One region of the Auritidibacter ignavus genome, then DNA from elsewhere that is predicted to be linked to it. Evidence: riboswitches for the same ligand, from Rfam matches in the RefSeq annotation. Region 1 holds a riboswitch; each other region holds the start of a gene.
The links. Region 1 has a riboswitch for S-adenosylmethionine ahead of QDX22_RS09525 (methionine ABC transporter ATP-binding protein). Riboswitches for the same ligand answer to the same signal wherever they lie in the genome.
Positions count from the first base shown of each region.

Region 2: linked by a shared signal. The riboswitch ahead of QDX22_RS01015 (LLM class flavin-dependent oxidoreductase) and the one ahead of QDX22_RS09525 (methionine ABC transporter ATP-binding protein) in region 1 are both predicted to bind S-adenosylmethionine.
Region 3: linked by a shared signal. The riboswitch ahead of acs (acetate--CoA ligase) and the one ahead of QDX22_RS09525 (methionine ABC transporter ATP-binding protein) in region 1 are both predicted to bind S-adenosylmethionine.

Region 1 covers NZ_CP122564.1:2,094,878-2,100,634, forward strand. Annotated here, with positions in the region: gene QDX22_RS09510 (ISL3 family transposase) at 1-247, shown strand, start outside; gene QDX22_RS09515 (dihydrodipicolinate synthase family protein) at 244-1,107, shown strand; gene QDX22_RS09520 (HNH endonuclease signature motif containing protein) at 1,104-2,885, opposite strand; SAM riboswitch class I at 3,132-3,223, shown strand; gene QDX22_RS09525 (methionine ABC transporter ATP-binding protein) at 3,230-4,060, shown strand; gene QDX22_RS09530 (methionine ABC transporter permease) at 4,062-4,727, shown strand; gene QDX22_RS09535 (MetQ/NlpA family ABC transporter substrate-binding protein) at 4,782-5,699, shown strand.
Region 2 covers NZ_CP122564.1:233,680-239,436, forward strand. Annotated here, with positions in the region: gene QDX22_RS01010 (NtaA/DmoA family FMN-dependent monooxygenase) at 1-869, opposite strand, end outside; gene QDX22_RS01015 (LLM class flavin-dependent oxidoreductase) at 889-2,046, opposite strand; SAM riboswitch class IV at 2,056-2,181, opposite strand; gene QDX22_RS01020 (LLM class flavin-dependent oxidoreductase) at 2,258-3,400, opposite strand; tRNA gene QDX22_RS01025 (tRNA-Lys) at 3,985-4,057, opposite strand; gene QDX22_RS01030 (hypothetical protein) at 4,156-4,638, opposite strand; gene ilvD (dihydroxy-acid dehydratase) at 4,775-5,757, shown strand, end outside.
Region 3 covers NZ_CP122564.1:2,270,533-2,276,289, reverse strand. Annotated here, with positions in the region: gene QDX22_RS10340 (heme/hemin ABC transporter substrate-binding protein) at 1-960, opposite strand, end outside; SAM riboswitch class I at 1,245-1,345, shown strand; gene acs (acetate--CoA ligase) at 1,566-3,542, shown strand; gene QDX22_RS10330 (TetR/AcrR family transcriptional regulator) at 3,539-4,201, opposite strand; gene QDX22_RS10325 (class I adenylate-forming enzyme family protein) at 4,294-5,757, shown strand, end outside.

The sequences.
Region 1 (5,757 bases):
GGGCCGGGCAGTGCCGACCAAGCTCATCGAGCTGGCCGGTCTGGGTAGGACGCTGAAGAAAAGGGCGGCAGACATCCTGGCCTACTTCGACCGCCCCGGAACCTCCAACGGACCCACCGAGGCCATCAACGGACGACTCGAACACCTGCGCGGATCCGCCCTGGGCTTCCGGAATCTCACCAACTACATCGCCAGGTCCTTGCTCGAGAGCGGAGGATTCAAGCCCCGTCTACACCCTCGATTGTGAAGAGCCCAATTACCCCGCTGCAAAACGGTTCCTTCGATTTTGACAACTGGAAACGACACCTCGATCATCTAGTTGAGGCTGGGATAGACGGCGTGTTGCTCTTTGGTTCTATTGGTGAGTTCTACGGGTTCACCTTGGAGCAAAAGAAAGAAGCCGTGGCTATTCTGGCTGAGCATCTTGATTCGAGGATCCAACTGTTAGTGGGGACCGGAGCTACTCGCCAAGAAGACGTAATCGAATTATCGAATTTCTCGCGCGAACATGGTGCAGATGCAGTAGTTGTGGTTTCACCGTACTACTTCGGCCCTTCGGAATGCTCGGCTGAGAAGTTTTTCGCTACCGTCGCTGAATCTGTCCACATGCCGGTTATGCTCTATAACTTTCCGGCCCGGACTGGTTCGGACCTCGGCCCGGAGCTTGTAACCCGTCTCGCGAGCAAATATCAAAATATTGTGGGGATCAAAGATACGGTGGATTCTGCTTCGCATACCAGGGAAGTTATTCAAGCTGTGTCGAAAGCCCGGGATGACTTTTCAGTGCTATCGGGTTTTGATGAGTACTATTTGACCAACAGAGTCAGTGGTGGTGCCGGGATACTTTCTGGGTTGACCAATGTTGAACCCGAGCTGTTCGTCAGGCTACACCGGGCTTACCAAGCAAAACACTGCCAGACCGTGGTCGAGTGTGCTACTCGTATAACAAGTTTGATGCGACTTTATGACACAGCTGATCTTTTCATTTCGGCCATAAAAGTAGCGGTAAAAACCAAGGGACTACCGATAAGCACAGAGATTCTCGAACCAGGCGTACAGGCTGATCAAGAGCTAGAAAAAAGTGTAAGTAAAGTTTTGAAATCTTAACTGTGTGCCCTGACGTTTCGACGGGGAGTGGGATCAGGGTTCAGCCACGGAGCCGGTGAGAACCACACTCCCTCGCGGTCGACTCTGACAATACTCCACTTACCGGTGTGCACATCGGTATGGTGGGCGCTACAGAGTAGTACCGCGTTATCGATGTCCGTTTCGCCACCGTGTTCCCACTCTGTGATGTGGTGGACGTGGCACCAGGCTGGAGGCATAGTGCACCCCGGTGTGGCACACCCGCGGTCTCGAGCCACCAGGCAGCGGTGTTGAGCGGCGGAAAAATCGCGTCGCTGCCGTCCCATGTCTAGGACCTCGTGGTCGCCATCCATGAGTTGCGGGATGATTCCGGCGTGGCAGGCCATCGCTCTGAGTCGTGAGGGATGAATCGTTGCAGAATATTGACCTTCGGATCGGAATCTGTGTCCGCGAGTGGTGGGGTCATCAACCAACCAATCTCGAAGTGTGGACCTTCTGAGATCCTCATCGAGCTGGAAGCGTCGGGAGAGTTGATGGCTGAAGGTTTCGTAGTCCATGGTCACGATCATCTTCGTATCTTGACCGCGGGTGGAGGGGAGCGCGTTCTTCTGACGGCCTGCTCCGAGTCCCGCGGTGAGGACCGCGAACAGTGCATTCAGCGTACGCTGATTGCGACTTCTCCGGTCGAGCAGATCGTGCTCTGCGTACACCTGCTCAGTGCCGTTCTCGTCAACACTGATCACATCGTGGGGTTTCAGCTCTGGGAAGTTTGCCATGATTGCTTTGATCAGCGGATTGCGTGGCGTCTGCGCCTGAGCCTCGTTGGTGGCGTTGTTTTTCAGGGCAGCGTAGTTGTTCGCAGCATGGTCGATGGTCGAGAGGAGTTCGGCAGACAACCCGTACACCGTACCACCGAAATCAAGGCCACCATCTTCACGCGGTCGGACCCAAAAATCTTCCCGGCCCCGCTGTGGGTCGACGACCTCCTCGGGTGCCGGGCCGTCTTGATCAATGTGGTGGCAGATCTTGGGTAGCCATTCCTTGCAGAGCGTGTTGAACTCGTTGACGCTGAGTTCCTCGGCGCGCTCGACCAGCAGGGGCACGACCTCATCAAGCAGTCGATCGATCAAACCAGGTGGAGTATGTGTGTTCCGGGCATACTTCTTGACATCATTGACCAGGCGAATGAGCCGGTCCAAGTGTTCTGTGCTGATCGACCCAATGCTGAAGGCCTTCGTCGCTGCGGGAAACTCCGGTGGGATCTCGGGGCCGCCACTGATCGGTGGTGGACCGCCGGAGATGAATTCGGAGCGTTGCTGGCGTTGTTTGGCTTCTCGAGTTCCGATCCCGACAGACTCGGTAAAGTACTTCCGGCCATCCCGGTAACCACGAGCGCCCTCGGGAACGCCCAAAAGATCCTGCTGATCGGCACTGGACGCCGTGGCGCGTTGGGTATGACCGCTCAACAGCGTCTGGGCCCCGGCCAACGCAGTCTGCAAGGCTTCTGCCACATGGTTTATTTCCGGCAACGAGTCCCAGTAGTTGTCAGGTTCCACTAACCGCGTGGAGTCATGTTGTTGCGGGGCGGAGGCGAGCGACGAGTTCCAGTCTGCGCTCGCGGTTTCGGGAGTGTAGCGAGCGAATTTCTCGTAAGCGTCCGATGCGGCCAGGTCCTGCCCCAGCGATTTGAGCAAGACCAGAGCAGCGGCGGCCTTATCTCCCATGGAGGCCCCGGCCACGCCATCGAGATCCAAAAATGACAATGGGTGGCGGGCGCGCGGTGCGTCAGTGACCGTCATCGTGCACACCTCCCATCATCGATCAGTTGTTTGATAATATGCTCTGTCATTCGTTATGTAGAACATAGTATCGATTCCTGAGGACACGATAAGACCGCCGATTGTGACTGTGGATAGCGTGCAGTGTGGCGTCTTACGGAGTCATCTCTGGGTCTGTATTGAGGTTGAACGGGCTCGTCGATCTCTGAAGTCGTGTATGTGACAGCGGTCATGACAGCCTCATTGTGGTGTGTCAGACTAGCCCGGTAACCATCCAGATCGACCGAGAGACCTGGCTCGAAGACGTCGAGGCAACCCGCCATATGAGGCAAAGGTGCCAATGCCAGCTACGATGGAGGATTCCTATGATTTCTCTGCGTCACGTCACCACAACGTTCAAAGGTGGTGAGATTACCGCAGTCGATAACGTCAGCCTTGAGATACGTCGGGGCTCGATCCATGGCATTATCGGTTTTTCGGGGGCCGGTAAATCCACACTGTTGCGCAATATCAATCTGCTCGAACGGCCCACGGCCGGGCAGGTGTGGGTCGATGGCGAGGAGCTGACACAGCTCAACGCTGAGCAACTGCGTCAGCGTCGCCATCAGATCGGGATGATCTTCCAGGGGTTCAACCTGGTCAATAATCACACAGCGCTGGCCAATGTCGAGCAGTCTTTGACGTTTTCCGGGGTGAAAGACCGACGTGAGCGTCGCCGGCGGGCGCTGGAAGCGCTCGACTTGGTGGATCTTGCGGAGAAGGCTAGGGCCTATCCGGCGCAGCTATCTGGTGGCCAAAAACAGCGTGTTGCGATTGCGCGGGCGCTAGCCACCCAGCCGAATGTGTTGTTGTGCGATGAGCCAACCTCGGCATTGGATCCGTTCACTACTGCCACGGTCTTGCAATATCTGGCTGATATTAACGCTCAACTGGGGATCACCATTGTGCTGGTGACCTACGAAATGGAAGTGATTAAAGCCCTGGCCGATGACGTGACGGTCATGGAGCATGGCTCGATCGTGGAGCAATTCACCACCGATGACCTGCGGGCCGCAACCTTCCAGCCTCAGACCGCGATCGGGCGTTACCTGCTTTCTGAAGGGATCTCGGTACAGAAGGGACGGAGTACGCCCCCGGATGTTCCTGTCGTGGTGGAAGAGGCCGCGGAGTTGGCACTGCAGAAGGTGGGTGAGTGAGATGGAACGCATCCTCGAGCTCCTTCCCGAACTCACCACAGCACTGTTGCAGACCTTCGTTATGATCGGGGTCGCGATCCCGATTGCGGTGTTGCTCGGAACTCCGTTGGGAATTTGGTTGGTCAACCACGCGCCCGACGGGATTTCGCCCTCACCGCACTTGCATAAGGTGATATCGGCTTTGGTGAATGCGGTGCGGTCATTCCCGTTCTTGATCCTGCTGATCGCGATCATTCCCTTCACCCGTTTGCTGGTGGGGACCACGGTCGGCACAGCGGCGGCTATCGTTCCGCTGACGGTCAATGCCATCCCGTACTTCGCTCGACTGGTCGAACAGAACATCAATCAACTCGGCTCCGGGCCGATCGAGGCAGCCCGCGCGATGGGGGCGACCCGTGGTCAGATCATCCGGCAGGTCATGCTGGTAGACGCCCGGCCGGCGCTGATCGGCTCCATCACGATCACCACTGTCTCCTTTATTTCGTATTCGGCCATGGTCGGCCTGGTCGGAGGTGGCGGGATCGGGGACTTCGCGATCCGCTACGGCTATTACCGGTATGAAACCGAAGTCATGCTGGTTGCCATCGTGCTGATGCTGTTGCTGGTCAGCGCGGTGCAAATCCTGGGTAACCGCCTGGTGCGCATCACCGATAAACGCTTGGCCTAGCTCGCCAGTGGTCATCAGGCCCTTCAGAAATCTTGCTGTGAAAGGAAACTCACCATGACAATCACCATGCTCACCACTGCACCCTCGCGGCGATGGGGCGCTCTCGGCGCCAGCCTGCTGGCCGGGCTGTCCTTGACCTCCTGCGGGTTAGCTAATCAGCAAAGCACTGTTGATGAGGAACAGACCATTTCGATGATCGTCACCGAATCGGCGCCCTTCCAAGAGCCCACTGAGATCGTGAAAGATCAGCTTGAGGAAGAGGGGTGGACACTTGAGACCACCTATGTCACCGACATCGTGTTGCCGAATGAGGCGGTGAGCCAAGGCGAGTACGACGTCAACTTCTTCCAGCATCAGGCCTATTTGCGACAGTTTAATCAAGACAACGGAACCGATGTTGAGCCACTCTTCTCGGTCAATTACGCTCCCTCCGGTATTTTCTCGGAGAAGTACGAGACCTTGGACGAGCTTCCGGAGGGGGCGACCGTTGCCATTCCCGTCGATACCTCCAATAACGGTCGTGCTCTCAAGCTGTTGGCCGAGGGAGGCTTGATCGAGGTGGATGAGTCCAAAGACGTGACGGCGCTATCTCAACAGGACATCACCGCTAACCCGAAGGATCTCGAGTTCGTCGAAATCGATCAGCAGTCCTTGGGGCAGTCCTTGCCCGATGTTGACGCGGGCTTCGGGTTCGTCAGATTGATTGCCGAAGCCGGATATGACGTGGAGGAGACGGCTCTGATTCTCGAGGATAATCCTGAGGTTGAGGTCCCCTTCACTGTTGTCGTGGCTGCCAAGCCGGAATTCCGCGATACCGAGGCGGCTCAGGTCTTACAGGAGGCGTACCAGTCTGAGGAAGTCCAGCAGTGGTATGAGGATTATCTCGGAGGGGGAGTGGTCGCGCCTGAGGATACGATCACCGTAGGTGATTCGGCTCAGAAGTGGGAGGAGTTCACGTCGGGCAAGCTGTAAGGCTCGGCGGACGCGGGCTGAACAGAGAAATGGAGGGCTCTGCGGTGCGATCACTGTC
Region 2 (5,757 bases), 780 kb from region 1:
CCGCTGACCTGCTGAGCCCGAATCGTCGCAGCCAGTTCTTCTGCTTCTTCATCGGTATCTGCCACAACAACGGAAGTACCCGGCAGGATCTTGACAGATTCGGGATCACGGCCGGCCTGTCGCACCCGCTCGGAGAGTTCATGGTAGAACTGTCGGCTGTCTTCGTTATCAGTGTGCAAAGTGAAAATAGCATCGGCGTTACCGGCCGCGAAGTCTTGACCCTGAGCGGATTTTCCGGCCTGGAAGATCAACGGACGCCCCTGAGGGGAACGGGGGAGCGGGAACTCGCCGTGAATATCGAACTGATCGTTGGTGACGTTCACACGTTCCCGCTCGGACTCGACATCTTTCCAGCTTGCCCAGAAACGATTGGCAACATCCAGAGCCTGAGAAGCCCGCACATAGCGGTCCGCCCGGTCGAGGTAACCGCCACGACGGAAGTTGGCGCCGTGGAAGGAATCGGAGGTGGTGACAATATTCCAACCAGCTCGCCCGTTGGAGACATAGTCCAAGGTTGAAAATTGCCGAGCCACCTCATAGGGCTCATTGAAGGTGGCGTTAATAGTCCCGACCAGTCCAATGTGGTCGGTCACCGAGGCCAAGGCTGCCAAGATCGGCAACGTGTCGGGGCGACCAACGACATCCAGGTCGTGGATCAGACCCCGGTTTTCGCGCAGTCGGAGCCCTTCGGCCAAGAAAATGAAGTCCAGGCGACCACGCTCGGCTTCGGCGGCGAACTTCTCAAAAGACTCGAACTCAATGTGGCTTCCAGACTCCGGATCGGACCACACGGTGTGATGATTCACCCCGGGGAAGTGTGCCCCAAGGATGATCTGGCGAGGGGAAGAGTGATTCTGCTGATTCGTCATGAGTGTCTCCTGGGGGAGGTTAGTGAGCGGAAGCGGACGAGGAAGCTGAGGCGTACCGGTTTGCGGGACGACCAAGTCCGAACCGGGCCCGCAATGGAGCGGCATTGTTATCGGCTGGGTGATCTTGGAGTGTCTCCACGACAGATTTCAGGTGCTGCTCGATCACAGCAAGGTCGTGCTGGTTCTGGGCAGGCCAAAGCCGGACGCCATCAACCCCGGCGGCCTTGACCTGGTCTAGGCGTTCACTGAGGTGCTCTGGAGTACCGATGACGACCTCATCGGCCTGAGAAGGATTAAGGGTCTGGACCTCGTTGAGGCGTTGCCAGCGTGCGAGCGCCTCTGACTCGTCTGGATCAACCGCAAAGTACACATCGGCCACGACCTTCGGCGGCGCGTTCTTGTCACGACCGTGCTGGTCGGACAGCGTTGTAATCCTTTCGTGGAGTGAGGTCAACTTCTCCGGGGCCGAGGTGCCGGTGAAGATCACGTCGGCAGCGCGCACTGCAGTGTTCAGCACCTCTTCGCTGGTACCTGCAATGGTGACCAGTGGCTGGCCTTGCGGTGGCCGGGGAACGATAGAGGGGCCTTTGATGGAGAAGAAGTCTCCTTCGAAGTCCACGTAGTGGAGCTTGTCGCGGTCGATGAATCGTCCGGTGGCTACATCGCGAATCTCGGCGTCGTCTTCCCACGAATCCCACAGACCGCGCACGACCTCGATGACGTCGCGGGCTTCAGCATAAAGCGAGGCCTCATCGTCGTAGGCGCGTCCTCGTCCCACTAGCAGCGTTTCGGCTTCGGTGGCTGAGACTGCAACCTGCCAGCCAGCGCGACCGTGACTGACATAGTCAAGCGTGGCAAGATTTTTCGAGACGTGGAAGGGCTCGGTATGGGTGGTGGTCAGCGTCGGGATCAGGCCGATCTTCTCGGTGCGGGGCGCCAACCACGAGGCCAGCAACGACGTATCGAATCCCGGGCGGGTGGCGTCATTGAACGCATCCTCGAGGGTCACGAATCCGGCCCCCAGGTTCTCAGCCTGACGCACGAGGTCTTCCCACGCTGTGATGGAGAAGTTATCGGCAAGAGCCTGCTGGCTCCGGATGGCTGCGGGGTGGAAACCCCCTCGATCCAGCGCAACTCCGATGACGAAGTGGGAGGTTTCGGGTGTGGCACGTGACATGATTCTCCTTAAACACACTTGCCGAATGGGCCTTGTCTTCACCTGGAGCACCCCACTGTGTAAGAGATTGTGGTCGATCTCCAGAGAGAGGGTTGCTGTCCGATCAGCCAGGGCTTGAAATCGGATCTCGTGACAATAAATTCTCGGTGGTGGTTGGGTAGTTGATGGGCTGGGATGGGTGGTCAGGGGTAGCCGGAGGGCAACGGGGAAGCTATTGCCAGGCCTCAGCCAACAGCTGGAAGCTACGCAGGCGGGCTTCCGGGTCGTGGGTAATGGTCGAGATCAGCAATTCGTCGGCTTGTGTAGCGGCCTGTAGCGCCTTGAGTTTCTCGACCACCTGGTGCGGGTCCCCCACGTAGCGGGTCGTCGTCCGGTCGCGGACCAGGGGTTGCTGTTCGGCGGTGAGCTGGTTTTGTGCAGCGGTATCGGGTGAAGGATATGTGATAGCGCCTTGACCGCTACGGATGCTGTAGACCCACTGGTCGTAACCAGCTGCCAAGGTGTCAGCCTCGGAGGTGGTATCGGCCACCAAAACTTCAGCGGAGACGATGGTGTATGGGGCATCGAGGTCTTCGCTGGGTTGGAAGCGCTCGCGGTAGTCCGCCAGAGCTTCCAGAGTATGGGTGGGGGCTACGTGATAATTCGCACCAAACCGTAGTCCCTTTTCTGCGGCCAGTTGCGAGGAGTCACCGGCGTTGGTACCCAAAATCCAAATCTCCGGAGAACCCACATCCGCGGTGGCATTCGAGATCGGTTCGCCATGTACTACGGCGCGGTCATGGAACAAATCCAGTAATTGATCGAGGTACTCATCATAGAAGCGAGGCTCCGCGCCGGGCTGATGCAATAGGGCCTGCTGAGCGGTAGCACGCGGTGAGCCAAAGAGGTGAGACAAATCGGGGGAAGCGGGGATAAACACGCCGTTGTCGGTCTCGTAGTCGTCTGACTGCTGCTTAGCCTCATCTTTCTTCTCTTGTTTGGCAGCTTCGGCCTCGGTGCGCTTCTTTTTAGGGCCCTTCAACCCGGCACGTCCCAAGCCGAGGTCAATTCGTCCCGGAAAGGCCGCTTCAAGCAGGCTGAATTCTTCTGCCACCGAGAAAGGAGTGCGGTGACCGGTCAGAACCGTTCCGGAACCAAACCGCAAGGTTCCGGTTTCACTGGCCAACAAGGCGATGGTCAGGGCAGGGGAGTAGCCCAACATCCCTGGGTTCAGGTGGTGCTCCCCGTACCACAAGCGGTGATAGCCGGCTTCTTCAATGCCACGAGCAAAGGCTCGAGCATGATCAATACCTTCGGCAGGGGTATACCCTTCAGAGAGCGGTACCAAATCGAAAGCGCTAAGCCGGACTGTCATCAGATCACTTCCCGTTTTCCCATTGACGTTGGTTGATAGAGGAACGATTAACCATTCTTCAGATAGGGAAGGCTGGGACCTAGTCGAGGTCAAAGCACTGACACATTCGTCCGTTCATCTCTGGCGCGACGGTTTCCCCTGTCATATATTTCGTGTCCTTGACGCAGTGTTACACGTACCAGGCCACGCTCAACAGGCGGCCCGTCGCGAGAGGGCCGGTACGACAGGTGGCTCCCACCCAGGGTGTTGCGCCACGTCGGGACATGGTGGTCGATGCCTCATGAGGTACCCTGCTCTGGGACGAGAGAGCGAGAGGGTGGGAGGTAACGATTGCACCGGATGGATCAGATCGTGGTCCTGTCGCGGGCGTGATGCAGGAGGAGTAAGTCGGTGGGCACCAGCGCCCAGACCATGACGGAGACTCAGAGCCACACGGAAGCTGGCAGTCAATAGGCACAAACAACCCAGCGTGGAGGCGGGCCTGGTGGCTTTAAAGCTGTGGGTAGACGGTGGATTTGCCGTGTCCGCCGGATATGACAACGGCACCTGTTTGACGTGTGGCCAAACGAGGTGCCGACTTAGAGTGCGCCCCGTGGGACTCGAACCCACAACCTATTGATTAAGAGTCAAGTGCTCTACCAGTTGAGCTAGAGGCGCAGAACTAGATGCGCGTTTCGCACGAGGAACTACTCTAGCAGAGGAGTTTATCGATTGTTAAATCTGAGCGGTGTGACGATCACGACCTCTTGTTCAGCCTACTGATCTTGCTTGCGCTTGTAGAGCTCATCGAGCTGGTCCATCAGTTCGGTCATGAACTCGTGAAAGTCCTCCGAATCATCGAACTGCTCGAGAGCCACGCTGTGCCCGGCACCGAGAGGAACCTCGGGGTCTCCCACCACATCAAAATGTGCGCGATGGCCGGTCACAGTGGTGACTCCGTACCCAGCACCCGAATCAGACACCATGGCTACATTCGACAGGTCAATGGTCAGGATGTCTTCTCGGTCGGCCTCGGTGTGCACCCCAAAGGCTTCGACCTCTTCGGTGACGATCGGCAGCAATACCATCTCTAAAGGCTGGCGACGATAGCCGATCACGAAGGCCGGTCCGGTCGCGACCGGGTGGGCATAAATCAGGTTGTAATCGCCGTAGTTAAAAATTGTGGCTTCAAAGAGCAAACGCAGGCGCTGCTTCAGCGCCGCAGACGAGGAAGAGCCCTGCTTGAGGTGTGCCATCATAATGGACCAGTCTAGTCTCTGGGATGACGCTGCGTCATGATGAAATCACCAGCGATTGATTTACTCGACGATTCAGTCAGTGCAATGTGTTCGTCGTGTTGCAGATAACAGGGGCGAGCAGTCGTAGACTGTCGTCATGACACCTCGCACTACGGACAATTCATCTGAGCCAGATCTCAAGCCCCGCTCACGGGACGTGACCGATGGGATGGAAAGGGCCCCAGCCCGTGGCATGCTCCGTGCCGTGGGCATGGGGGATGAGGACTTCTCCAAACCGCTGATCGGTATTGCGTCGTCGTGGAATGAAGTCACCCCCTGCAACCTCTCCCTGGACCGTCTGGCTGATGCCGCGAAGTCGGGTGTCCATGCAGCCGGCGGGTACCCGCTGCAATTCGGCACCATTTCGGTCTCCGATGGTATTTCTATGGGCCATGACGGTATGCATTACTCACTGGTGTCTCGCGACGTGATCGCCGACTCGGTCGAGACGGTGATGATGGCTGAGCGCTTGGACGGTTCGGTGTTGCTAGCCGGGTGTGATAAGTCGCTACCCGGGATGATGATGGCCGCCGCCCGTCTGGATCTGGCCTCGGTATTCGTCTATGCCGGGTCGATCATGCCCGGCTATGCAACCTTGTCGGATGGCAAGACTCGGCAGGTGACCCTTATCGATGCGTTCGAAGCCGTAGGGGCATGCGCTCGCGGGTTGATCTCGCGCGAGGACGTGGACACCATCGAACGCGCGATTTGTCCTGGCGAAGGTGCCTGTGGCGGGATGTATACTGCCAACTCTATGGCCTCGGTCGGGGAGGCCCTTGGTCTGTCGATTCCGGGCTCGGCCGCCCCGCCTTCGGCCGATCGTCGTCGCGATGCTGATGCTCGCCGGGCCGGTGAGGCTGTGATCAACCTCCTGAAACAAGGGATCCGCACTCGTGACATCCTCACCAAGGAAGCGTTCGAGAATGCTATTGCCGTGATGATGGCCTTCGGAGGCTCCTCGAACTCGGTGCTACACCTACTGGCCATCGCCAATGAAGCCCAGGTGAACCTGAGCCTGCACGACTTCAACCGGATCGGAGACAAGGTCCCGCACCTGTCAGATATGAAGCCCTTCGGTCA
Region 3 (5,757 bases), 180 kb from region 1:
TAACCCGTCGACTCCGTCGACCGATTCGAGCCCCTTGGTCATCATCAGCACCAGATCGGGTTGGGCTTCCACGATCGCTTCGTCGGTCATCGGCATCATGCCCTCCCAGCCGATCTCATCGGCCACATCGATCCCACCGACACCTTTGATCAACGAATCGGTGCCGGAGCCGGGCCCGAAAATGTAGTAGACCCCGGCCTGGCCACGGACGTAAAGGAACATCATGCGTAACTTCTCGTCGTCGGATTCGGGCACGTACTGCTGGATTTCTGCCAGCATCTCCTCGGTGTCGGCCTGGATGCGTTCGGCGAGCTTTTGGCCTTCTTCGGGTACGCCCAGGGCTTCGGCGATCTGCATGGTGAGTTCGTCAACGGTGTCGACATCGCGCTTGGAGTCGATAGCAACCACCGGAATACCGGCATCGCGCATCTGCAACATCACGTCCCAGGGGCCCAGGGAGGTGTCGGTGATGATCACGGTCGGAGCCAGCTCGAGGATGGCTTCGGCGTTGAGATCGTGCCCGTTTTCGGTCACCAACGGTTTATCGGCGATCTCGGCAAAACCCGAAGAGATATCGCGGCCAACCACGTGATCGCCGAGGCCGAGCTCATAGACGGTCCGGGAGGCGGTGCCGTAGAGGTCCACCGCCAGAATCCGGGAGGTATCGGTCACGGTGACTTGAGTGCCTTGGGCGTCGGTGACGGTCACCGGCAACTGGGATTGTGGGTTGGTGGCGATCGGGTTGATCGCCGAATTGGCCAAATGCGCGGTGGTGGGGCCTTCGTAATCCTTGGGGTTGTCGATGAACTGGGCGTTGTCCAGGGCCTGGCCAACATCAACGGTGCCACTAGCCTGTCCGCCACAACCGGTGACGACAAACAGCAGGGTGGCTAGCAGGGCTGCCAGCGTGGCGCGCTGGCCACGGCGTGACGTTCTCGGTGCGTGTTGGACGGTCTGCACGGTAGGTGACCTCTTCTCGACGGGATCGTATCCGGCGGGTGATGGTGAATACTCAAAGCTAACGGCAAGCTTAGCCTCACCTATCTTTATTTGGCAAATATAGCGACTGCATGTATGACTGCTAAGACTTTCCTACTTTTAGTGCAGATATCAGCTTGTGGGGCGTTCTCGACGACCACAAGCCGGCCCACGGCGGGTCGGTGTTGTTGCTGATCTCACAAGATGTCGGTCTGCGACACCTCGGTGTTGACCGCTTGATCGACGACCTAGACTAGAGGTCAGTACGACCATCCAGAGCGGTAGCAGAGATCTGGCTCGATGACGCCGCAGCAACCACCGACTCCATTCTCGATTCGGCAGGTGCTCATGCCAGAAGCGATGGAAGGAAGGTGCGATTTTTCGTGTCCGCAACACCCACTGAGCGTTCCGCGTCCCACCCCTCTGATCGGGAAATCTTTCAGTCCCTGATCGCCGAGCCCGTCCAGGTTGATCAGCGGTATCCGGCCGGGTTGGCCGCACAGCTTTTTACTTCTGAGTACCAGCCACTCACCCCGGAGCAGACCGGACTGCCAGGCATCGTGCCCGGACCGTTGCCCGCCGAGATCGTGGACGCCGCCGATCCGGATGTGCATCCCGGTCGAGATCCCGAGCTCTTACACGGCGGTCGCGGCGATGGACAGCCAGTGGACGAGCGGGCGCGGATCGCCTTCTGGGAGGCTGCCGCCCAACGGTTGGACTGGCACGAGCCATTCGACACGGTACACACCTGGACCAATCCTTCACCAGCCGCCGAACGTGGCCCGGTGATGCGGTGGTTTTCCGGTGGCAAGCTCAATGTGGCGGTGAATTGCCTGGATCGGCACGTGGACAACGGTCTGGGCGAGAAGGTGGCCCTGTATTTTGAGGGCGAGCCCGGCGATCGGCGGGCGGTGACCTACCGGCAGTTGCTCGCCGAGGTCTCTCAGACCGCCCATGCGCTAACCGAGCTGGGCATTGGCCCCGGCGATCGCGTGGTGGTCTATCTGCCGGTGCTGGTCGAGACCGTGGTGATCGCACTGGCGTGTGCCCGCATTGGGGCGGTGCACTCACTGGTCTTCGGCGGTTTTTCGGCCGAAGCCCTGAAGTTCCGGGTGGAGAATACCGCGGCGAAGTTGCTGGTCACCTCCGATGGGCAGTTCCGGCGGGGCAAAGCCGTACCGGTCAAAGACGCGTCCGATGCCGCGGTAGCCGGGGAAAACAACATTGAGCACGTGCTGGTGCTCAACCGCACCGGTCATCAAGACGAGATCACCTGGGTGCCGGGTCGAGACGTGTGGTGGCACGAGATCGTGGATCGGCAGCCTGCGACCCACACCCCGGAGTTTTTTGACGCCGAGCACCCGCTGTTCATCATGTACACCTCGGGCACCACCGGTCAGCCGAAAGGACTAGTGCATACCTCGGCCGGCTATCTCACCCAGGCGTCGTGGTCCTATGACTATCTCTTTTCGAATCCGGATATCGCGACCCGGGACCAGGACGTGCATTGGTGCACCGCCGATCTAGCGTGGGTCACCGCCCATACCTACGAACTCTACGGCCCCCTATCGAATGGGGTCACGCAGGTGATTTATGAGGGGGTGCCCAACCAGCCACATCCGGGCCGGCACTTTGAGGTAATCCAGCGTTACGGGGTGACCAGCTATTACACCGCCCCGACGCTGATCCGATCGTTGATGGGGTGGCACCCCGACGGGGTGGAGCCCGGCTATGATTTGAGCAGTATTCGGCTACTCGGGACCGTGGGCGAGGCAGTCAACCCTGAGGCCTGGCGGTGGGCGCGCACCCAGCTCGGTGGTGGCCAGGTCCCCATGGTCGATACCTGGTGGCAGTCCGAAACCGGTGCGACGGTGCTCTCACCGCGACAGGATGACACCGAGTTCAAACCCGGGTGTGGCTCCCGGCCGTTGCCCGGGGTCCACACCGCGGTGGTCGATGACAACGGGCACCCGACCCCAGCCGGTCAGCAGGGCGTGGTGGTGATCACCCGACCCGGACCAGCGATGGCACGGACCGTGTGGGGCAATCCGGCGCGGTTCTTTAACTCGTACTGGAAGGACTACGCCGATGCGGAAGACTCCCGTGGCTGGTTTGTGGCCGGTGACGGGGCGAAGGTGGATGCCGACGGGGACACCTGGATTCTGGGCCGGATTGACGATGTGATCAACATTTCCGGTCACCGGTTATCCACCATCGAGATCGAGTCCGCCTTGGTGACACACCCGCAGGTGGTTGAAGCCGGCGTCACCCCGGTACCGGATGCCAAAACCGGTCACGCTGCGATCGCTTTTGTGGTCACGCGGGACGGATTCGCCGCCGAGGAAGCGGTGGCCGAGTTACGTGAGCTGGTTTCGCAGACGATCGGCCCGGTGGCCAAACCCAAGGACATCGTGGTCGTCCCGGATGTGCCCAAGACGCGTTCGGGCAAGATCATGCGACGGCTACTCACCCAGCTCTACACCGGGGACACCCTCGGCGATACCACCAGTCTGCAAAATGAGCCGGCCGTGGCCAGTATTGCCGAGGTCCTGGCCACCCGCTAGACGCTCACACACCGCCGATCGGTGGGTAACTCTTCCGGTGCCTGGATGCATCCGGCGGTGGCGCGGGCGATACGCACGTGAATTGCGCAGACCTGATCCAAACTCAGCGGACCGTCTTGGCGGTACCAGCGCGAAATGCCTAGGCAAATGCTGACCACGGCTCGGGCCACATCCCCGGGGTCTCGGGTGGTGAATACCCCGGCAGCGATGCCCTCATCAACCACCCGACGCACGAGATCCTGTTCGCGACGGCGCTGGGCAATGTGGTGGTCACGGGCATCACCGTTCAGCGCACGAATCTCGGTAAACGACACGAAGGCTACCGCGGCAAAGTCGGCGTGGAACTGCACGAGGCATTCCACCAGCGCATCATAACGGTCCAGCGGGTCTGGACCAGCATGGTCAACAGCCCGCTGTGACGCATCGATCAGCTCATGCATCGCCACGTTACAGATCTCGACCAAAATCTCGTGTTTTGAGCCGAAATGGTGATAGATCCCGGGCACCGAAAGCCCAGCCGTTTGGGCGATCTTGCGAATACTGGTGCCGTGATATCCACTCACCGCAAAGCAGCTCAGCGCTGCTTGGGCAATGGGATGTAGCGGAAGTTGTAGCGGCAACATGCGCGGATGAATTGTGACCACCTCATCTTTGTCCATGAGTACCCTCCTGGTAGCTAAACGTGATATAAATTACATTATGCACGACCGAGCGAACGATCGGTCGGACCTGTTGGAGGGACAACACACACATGGATATCAACACCACGTTGACGCAGCTGTGGCGCCAGCGCGTCGCGGACGAACCACAAGCGATCGCACTGACTGATCACACCAACGATTACACCGTTGAACGCACCGAGGACCTGACGAACGCTCTGGGAAGCTATTTTCAATCTCGAGGTGTCGAGCCCGGGCAACGGGTGGGCATCCAGTTGCAGAACACCGTGAGTTTTCCGCTGTGCATGCTCGCGCTGTGGAAGATCGGGGCCACCCCGCTGATCCTGAACACCATGTACGGTCAACACGAATTGGCCGGCATTCTCCAAGACTCTCAGGCGGTGGGACTGGTGTCCTCGGAGACCACCGGTGCCGAGACCGCCACCTGGGGGTTGGCCGGCACCACACCGTGGGTCGTTGCCGCTGATCTCACTGACCCCAGCGACCCCGACCTGTGGCAGGAATTGGAGACTTTCCTGGGCACAACCCCCACCGCGCCGGAGATCACCGCGGACACTGCAGCGCTCCTGACCTATACCTCCGGAACGACCGGACCACCCAAGGGGGCCCTGGCGACCCACCGCAACCTCGTGGCTGTCGCACTGACCTTCCCGCAGCTGATCCACCAACAGCCCGGCGACGGTGTGCTGGCCGTGGCCCCGCTGTTTCACATCACCGGTGCGGTCGGCAGTGCCACCGCGACGCTCACCGCAGGCCGTGGAAAGCTGATTCTGCGTGGCCGGACCCGTACCGAGGTGGTGCTGGATGCGCTGCGGCGTGGCGATGTCAACCACATGGTGGGCTCCATTACTGTCTACAACGCGCTACTGGATGCCCCGGGCGTGACCGAAGAGGATTTCGCTACGCTCAAGTCGACCTATACCGGTGGCGCCCCGGTGCCTCCGGCGACCTTGCGTCAGTTCGAGGATCGTTTCGGCCACTACATACACAACGTCTACGGCATGACCGAGACCAGCTCGGCGGTGATCGGTGTCCCGCTCGGTGAGCGGGCCCCGATTCATGAAGAAACCGCCAGCCTGTCCATCGGTAAGACGATGCCGGATGTGGCAGCTCGCATTATCGGCGACGACGGCCAACAGGCCCCCAACGGCACACCCGGGGAATTGGTACTCCAGGGCCCCTCGTGCATTGACCACTATTTAAACAATCCCGAAGCCACCGCCAGCACCATTCAAAACGGCTGGTTATACACCGGTGACATCGGCATCCTCGACGACGAGGGCTGGATCTACATTGTCGACCGGCGCAAGGACCAGATCAATGTCTCCGGCTATAAGGTCTGGCCGCGCGAGGTCGAGGACGCCATCTACGACTACCCCGGCGTTAAAGAAGCTGCGGTCGTGGGCGTTGCAGACCCGTACTCCGGAGAGAAAGTCATCGCCTTCATCTCCGTTCAGGAGGGTCAAGCCCTCGACCCCGAGGACGTACGGGCCACGGTCCGCCAGAAGCTAGCGGCTTTCAAGGCCCCCAAAGAG